Regions from separate parts of the Erwinia sp. AC075 genome, predicted to be linked through region 1. Evidence: predicted binding sites of a transcription regulator. Region 1 holds the regulator's gene; the other holds the start of a gene.
The links. The regulator PurR, encoded in region 1, represses purine synthesis genes. The targets are predictions, from matches to a motif close to CANGCAAACGTTTGCNTG.
Positions count from the first base shown of each region.

Region 2: tusA (sulfurtransferase TusA) is a predicted target of PurR. The motif match lies at 2,073-2,090, and genes of this name have one in related genera.

Region 1 is NZ_CEEDEU010000001.1:1,620,171-1,623,852, reverse strand. Features, by position in the region: gene punC (purine nucleoside transporter PunC) at 1-773, opposite strand, end outside; gene punR (DNA-binding transcriptional activator PunR) at 887-1,798, shown strand; gene purR (HTH-type transcriptional repressor PurR) at 1,847-2,872, opposite strand; gene cydH (cytochrome bd-I oxidase subunit CydH) at 3,157-3,246, shown strand; gene AC0IXH_RS07575 (C40 family peptidase) at 3,290-3,682, opposite strand, start outside.
Region 2 is NZ_CEEDEU010000001.1:4,163,622-4,167,303, forward strand. Features, by position in the region: gene iolE (myo-inosose-2 dehydratase) at 1-565, shown strand, start outside; gene AC0IXH_RS19465 (DcrB family lipoprotein) at 641-1,198, opposite strand; gene AC0IXH_RS19470 (7-cyano-7-deazaguanine/7-aminomethyl-7-deazaguanine transporter) at 1,297-1,962, opposite strand; gene tusA (sulfurtransferase TusA) at 2,166-2,411, shown strand; gene AC0IXH_RS19480 (zinc/cadmium/mercury/lead-transporting ATPase) at 2,447-3,682, opposite strand, start outside.

The DNA of each region.
Region 1 (3,682 bases):
CAGCCGAAGCCGCCAATCAAAAAGGCCAGCGTCTGAGGCACGTAGCTCAGCCCAATGTCACCGGGAGACATGCCAAGATTGCCAAGAATGAAGGGCGAACCGGTCAGCCAGGCAAAGAAGCTGGCTGAACAGGCGGCATAAATCAGCACGTTACCGCTGTAAACCGGCGATTTTAACAGGCTGAAAAAGCCCATTTTCTTCACGCCATCCACCACCGGCTTCTTCACCGTTGGCGCGAGGAACAAGGTGGAAATCAGCAGCACCACCGCGACCAGCAGAAGCGCGACAAAAATGGCGCGCCAGCTGAAATGGTTGAGTAACCAGGCGCCCAGTAACGGCGCGAGCGCAGGCGAGAGTGCCACTAACGGCATGATGGAGGCGAATACGCGATTTGCCTGGCTGGCGGAATAGCGGTCGACAACCAGTGCCTGCCAGCTGACGGCAGCGGCACAAATCCCCACCGCTTGCACAAAGCGCAACGCCAGCAGGGCAGCAGCAGAATCTACCCACCACATCGCGCCACAACTGACGGCGAACAGACTCAGACCCATCAACAGCACAGGCTTACGGCCAATACGATCCGACAACGGACCCCAAAACAGCTGGGCGATGGCAAAACCCGCCAGGAACAGGCTGAGGCTGGCGCTGATGATCCCGGCATCGGTTTGCAGGTCTTGTTGCATGGCACCAAAGGCAGGCAGGTACATATCGGTAGCGAGGAAACCTGCCACGCTTAACAGCGCCAGGTAAACAATAAATCCTTTCGAAGGCATTCTTTTGCTCTTTATTTGTGATGAACGAAACGCCGCAGAGTGTAATCGCGTGCCATACAGCTTGTGAAACGGTAATATTTGCAGGTTGCGTTCAAAAATATTGCAGGCAGATTATGTGGTCAGAACATTCCCTTGAAGTGGTTGATGCAGTTGCCCGCAGCGGCAGTTTTACCGCTGCCGCCGCAGAGCTCCATCGCGTACCCTCAGCCATCAGTTATACCGTGCGGCAGCTGGAGGAATGGCTTGCCGTGCCGTTGTTTGAGCGTCGCCACCGTGATGTGGTGCTGACCGATGCGGGACGGGTATTTATCCAGGAGGGCCGCAGTGTCATCAAAAAAATGCTAGCCACCCGACGGCAGTGCCAACAGGTCGCTAACGGCTGGCGAGGGCAAATTAATATCGCCGTCGATCGCATCGTTAAATCTCAGCGCACCCGACAGCTGGTAGTCGACTTTTATCGGCACTTTCCGGATATGGAACTGCATCTGTCAGCAGAAGTATTTAACGGCGTCTGGGATGCGTTGGCCGATGGGCGGGTGGATGTTGCCATCGGCGCGACACAGGCTATCCCGGTAGGTGGCCGCTTCGCCTTCCGCAATATGGGCGCGCTCAACTGGCGCTGTGTGGTCGCCGCGGATCATCCGCTGGCACGTCAGCACGCAGAAACCAGTGAAGAGGCCATTGGCGAATGGCCTTCACTGGTGCTGGAAGATACCTCAAGAGCCTTGCCGAAACGCACCACATGGACGCTGGATAATCAGCGGCGGTTGGTGGTGCCAGACTGGGAAAGCGCGTTTGACTGCCTGCTGGCGGGCTTGTGCGTGGGGATGGTGCCGGGCCATCTGGCGCAACCGCTGCTGCAAAAGGGCGCTTTGCATGAACTGACGCTGGAAGGCGGATTTCCGGACAGTCCGTGCTGCGTGAGCTGGTCTGAGCAGCAGGCTTCACCGGCGCTGAGCTGGTTGCTGGATTATCTGGGTGACAGTGACACGCTGAACAGTGAATGGCTGAAGGAAGAGCCCTGAGTCAACATAGTGTGCCGAGGGAGAATTCGCCCTCAGCACTGAGCGGGACTAGCGGCGATAGTCCAGGAAGGGACCATCGGCAACCGAACGGCGTTCGATCAACGTAGGATGTACTTCAATCGTCTGCGGTTCTTCACGCTTGCTGGTGATACGATCTAACAGCATATCGAAGGCGGTTTCGCCCAGCTGTTCTTTTGGCTGGTGAACCGTGGTCAGGGCCGGTGTGAAGTAACGGGCGTTGCGTACGTTATCGTACCCGATCACCGATATATCCTGCGGAACGCGCAGGCCCATCTCATCAGCCGCACAAATTGCGCCCATCGCCATCACATCGCCACCGCAGAACACCGCCGTTGGACGCTGCTTCTGCGAGAGGATTTGCTGCATCGCCTGGTGACCTGATTCAGGTTCGAAATTGCCCTGAACCAGCCACTCGTCACGCAAGGTAATCCCCGCTTCAGACAATGCTTTCATAAATCCGGCAAGACGGCCACCGCCGGTGTTACGCTCCATCTGACCGGGTATGACACCAATATCTCGATGCCCACGGTCGATCAGATAACGGCCAGCCAGATAACCGCCTTCAAAGGCGTTGTCTTCTACCGTATCGGTAAAGTCACCGCGCGATTTGCCCCAGTCCATCACCACCATAGGAATATTGCGGTTATCTTCTAGCATGGTGATCAGCTCGTCCGGGTATTCGGAACACATCACCAGCAGGCCATCCACGCGTTTCTGCGCCATCATCGACAGATAGGCCTGCTGCTTGGCAAGATCATTGTGGGCGTTACCGAGGATCAGCGTGTAGCCTTTGGCAAAACAGCGGTTTTCAATGGCTTCAATAATTTCGGCGAAATAGGGCGCCTCGCTCGAAGTAGCCAGCAGCCCGATGGTTTTGGTGTGATTCACCTTCAGACTACGGGCAACCGCGCTGGGTGAATAGTGGAGCGCCTTAATGGCGGCCCACACGGCTTCCCGCGTTTCTTCTGCAACGAAACGGGTCTTGTTGATGACGTGGGAGACGGTGGTGGTGGACACCCCGGCTTGCTTTGCCACATCTTTAATTGTTGCCATGAAATAACTACTCCTGCGCCTATCTTAACTGTTTGATAAGCCTGTTGTTAATCGTTTGCCTGGTGAGATCGAAAACCTGACGTCTGAAGTCGTTTTTTAGTTGCTGTCCGGAGTCGTCAGGAAGGAAAAAGCGCTGATTAAAGACCGCTAAACACCTTAAGGTGCGGGCCGTTGCGCAACAAAAAAAGAATTCTAACAAGGCTTGGCAGAGAAAACGAGATTTTTACCGTCAAGTATGGGAAAATTGATGGCATCATAAACTGTAGGGCTATTTAGGATTAAAAATGGATACCGATCTGAAGTTCTCTTTACTGACCACGGTTTGCGCACTGTTGATGATTATGGCGTTTAGCTTCACCGCGATTATGCATTAAGTGCAAACAGGGCCGGTCTGACGATCGGCTCTGAGTATTTCCGCTATCGAATGGTTTTTGGCGTCATCATCCGGCGGGCACCAATATAGTGGCGCTGCCAGTAATCATCTGCCAGAGCGCTGACCTGAATATCCTTGCCAGTACGTGGCGACTGAATAAACTTCCCACCACCCAGATACACGCCAACATGATCTGCCGTCTCGCGCCCGTTAATGCGGAAGAAGACTAAATCGCCTTTCTCCAGCTCATCACGCTTTATCGAAGCCGCATCATGCAGGTGATACATCTCATTCGCCGTGCGCGGGATTTTAAACTTCACTAAATCCTTGTAGGCATACCACACCAGGCCGCTGCAATCGAAGCCGGTTTTAGGCGACGTTCCGCCCCATTGGTAAGGTTTACCCAGCTGGCCCATCAGTTTGGTCATCGCGGTTTC
Region 2 (3,682 bases), 2.5 Mb from region 1:
GAGCATTCAGGGCACCTCGCTGTCGGTGCTGGATGAGAAGCCTTACTTCACTGATGAAGAGTGGCAGCTGACCGCCGACGGCTATAACGAGCTGGCGAAACTGGCGGCGGAGAAAGGCATGCAGGTTTGTCTGCATCACCATATGGGCACCGCTATCCAGACCACGGAAGAGATTGACCGCTTTATGGCGATCACCAATGACGATGTGTTCCTGCTGTTTGATACTGGCCATGCCTACTATTCGGAAGGCAGTCAGGCGAAGATGCTGGCGATCCTCGAAAAGTATCTGCCGCGCATCAACCATGTGCATCTGAAAGATGTGCGTGATGAGGTAGTCGCCGAGGTGAGAAGCCAGAAGCTCTCCTTCCTTGATGGCGTCAAGAAAGGCACCTTTACTGTGCCTGGCGATGGCGTGATCGACTTTACGCCGGTGTTTAAAATTCTGGACGAGTCGGGCTATAAAGGCTGGATGGTGGTGGAAGCCGAGCAGGATCCGGCGTTAGCCAATCCGTTTGAGTATGCGGTGAAAGCCAGAAAATATATCCGCGAGACCGCCGGCCTGTAACGGAGGCGGCAGTGAAATAAGAAAGCCCCTGACCAGCAAACTGGCAGGGGCTTTTTGTCATTCAAATAACGGCGATTATTTCAGCGCAATCGTTTTGATGATGTTCTCAGAGTCGGTCTGAGACTGCTGCTGGTTTTCTGCTGGCAGCGTAATCTGCATGGTCAGCAGTTTGCCATCCACCTTCGCCAGCACCACGGAAGACCAGGAAGACTGGTTCTTGGCGGAGATCACCGTATCCAGCTGCTGAGCAGGCTGACCGCTGATTTCAATCGCTTTATTGGTCACGACCTGCAGCTGAGGATCGCGGTTGCGCTGCTGCTGCTCAAGGCGGCCAGCCAGCACGTCCAGTCCATCGGTAGTCGCATCGCCTTCAATCACGATAATCGCTTTCTGGCCGGTCGCATCAGCATAGACGTGCATGTTATTGGCCTGGGTGCCGAGCTTGCCGCTCTGATCGGACATCCCGGCTGGCAGGGTGAAGCCCAGCTTGCCGTCCATCAGGGTGACGGCCTGGCTGCTCTGGCTGCTGCTGACGCCGTTATCATCCGCAGAGGCTTTGTCATCTTTGCCGTCGCAGGCGGTCAGTCCAACCACCAGTAAGCCGATACCGGCATATTTCAGTAAGTTACGCATCATGATCCCTTTTACGTTAGTCGTGTGCTGCTTTACAGCCCCTCATAAAATAGTAATCAGCGGGCAAAAGCAACTGTCGCTCTGTCACAGAATGCAGCTTAGCCGAAGTTAACCTGAGCGCGGTTCGATTTTTCCGCCAGACGCTTCAGCATGGCATTCAGCAACAGGCCGTAAGCCGGCAGGAAGAAAATCATGCAGATAAGCACCTTGAAGCTGTAATCCACCAGGGCGATCTCCACCCAGTTCTGCGCCATAAACGGATCGGGACTTTTGTAGAAGGCGATAAAGAAGAACGCCAGCGTATCGCTGATATTACCGAGGAACATCGCGGAGGCCGGGGCAATCCACCACTGCGGCAGCTGGCGCAGGCGGTTGAAGACGTGCACATCCAGCACCTGGCCCAACGCGTAGGCCATAAAGCTGGCGCAGGCGATGCGGGCAACGAACAGGTTGACGTTTTCTAATGCGGCAAAGCCCTGCCACTCACCCTGATAGAACAGCGCGGAGACGGCGTAGGAGATAAACAGTGCCGGCACCATCACCGCAAGGATGATGCGACGAGCCAGCGGCGCGCCAAAAATGCGCACGGTGAGATCGGTTGCCAGGAAGATAAACGGGAAGCTGAACGCGCCCCAGGTGGTGTGAAAACCAAAAATGGAGATCGGTAATTGCACCAGATAGTTACTGGAGGTGATCACCAGCACGTGGAAAAGGGACAGCCAAATCAACGCATGCGTGCGCTGACTATTCGAGAACGAAATCATCATATGACCTTTTTGAAGATTGGGGTGAGGGAACCCAATGAAAAATTGTGTCGCAATAGCGATTGCGCGGCATCTTACCGAAACAGAGTGCTATTGCAACGGTTAATTTTAGCGCAAACGTTATCGTCGCGGTACCCACTTGCACATGCAAAAGGTGAGGGTAAAATGAGCGCAGGTATTTCTTCCGTTTTAATGAGACTGCTATGAGCGATCTGTTCGCCAATCCCGATCAAACCCTCGATGCGATGGGCCTGCGCTGCCCGGAACCTGTGATGATGGTGCGTAAAACCGTGCGTCATATGCAGGAGGGCGAAACCCTGCTGATTATTGCCGACGATCCGGCCACCACGCGTGATATCCCCGGCTTCTGCCGTTTTATGGAACACCAGCTGGTGGCGCAGATGACCGAGCAGACACCCTATAAGTATCTGCTGAAGAAAGGGCTCTGAGCATCGGCCTCGGGCCCGGCTTTACGCGGAGCCACTCAGCGTTTGCGCAGCAGCCTTAACGCATTCGCGGTGACCAGCGCGGTCGCGCCGGAGTCTGCCAGTACCGCCAGCCACAGGCCGGTAATTCCCAGCAGCGTGGTCACCAGAAACACCACTTTTAGCCCCAACGCAATGGTGATGTTTTGCCGGATATTGGCGTGCGTGGCCCTGGAGATACGGATCATTGTCGCCAGTCCGCCAAGCCGGTTGTGCGTCAGTGCGGCATCCGCCGTTTCCAGCGCGACATCGCTGCCGCTGCCCATCGCAATCCCGGTCGTCGCGGCTTTCATTGCCGGCGCATCGTTAATACCATCACCGACCATCGCCACCGGCTGCTGCTGATTCAGTTCGCCAATCGCGGTGACCTTATCGGCAGGCAACAAGCCTGCGCGGTAGTCAATGCCCAGCTCACCGGCGATCGCCGCAGCGGCGCGCGGATTGTCTCCGGTCAGCATCACCGCCTGAATATCCAGCGCTTTTAACTCCGCCAACGCGGCGGCGGCATCGGCACGCAGCGTGTCACGCAAGGCGATCAGCGCCGTTGGCTGATTCTCCTGCAACAGCACCACCACGGTGTTTCCTTCGGCTTCCAGCGCGGTCACCCGTTCCTGCTGTTCAGGGCTGAGCGTGCCTTGATCCAGCCTGGCGGGCGCGCTGATTAACAGTGAGTGACCACTGACGATAGCCTCAACGCCGCTGCCGGCCAGCGCGCGTTGCGAGGTTGCCGCTGCCAGCGTTAAGCCACGCTGGCCAGCCAGCGCCACGATGGCTTTGGCTAAGGGATGCGACGAACCGGCTTCCACCGCTGCCGCTTTGGCCAGCAGGGAATCTTCACTCTCCTCTGCCAGTGGGATCAGCGCGGTGACCTGCGGTTTTCCTTCGGTCAGCGTGCCGGTTTTATCGAAGGCAAAGGTGCGGATAGCGTTCAGGCTCTCCAGCGCGGCACCGCCTTTAATTAACACACCCCGGCGGGAGGCCGCGGCCAGCCCGGAGGTGATGGCGGCAGGCGTTGAAATCACTAAGGCGCATGGGCAACCAATCAGCAGCAGCGTCAGGCCTTTGTAGATCCACGGCTGCCAGTCGGCGGCGAACAGCAGCGGCGGGATCACCGCGACCAGCAGCGCCATCGCCATAATCACCGGCGTGTAGATGCGGCTGAAGCGGTCAAGGAAGCGCTCAATCGGTGCCCGGTTGGATTCGGCTTCTTCAATCAGATGCAGAATGCGGTCGAT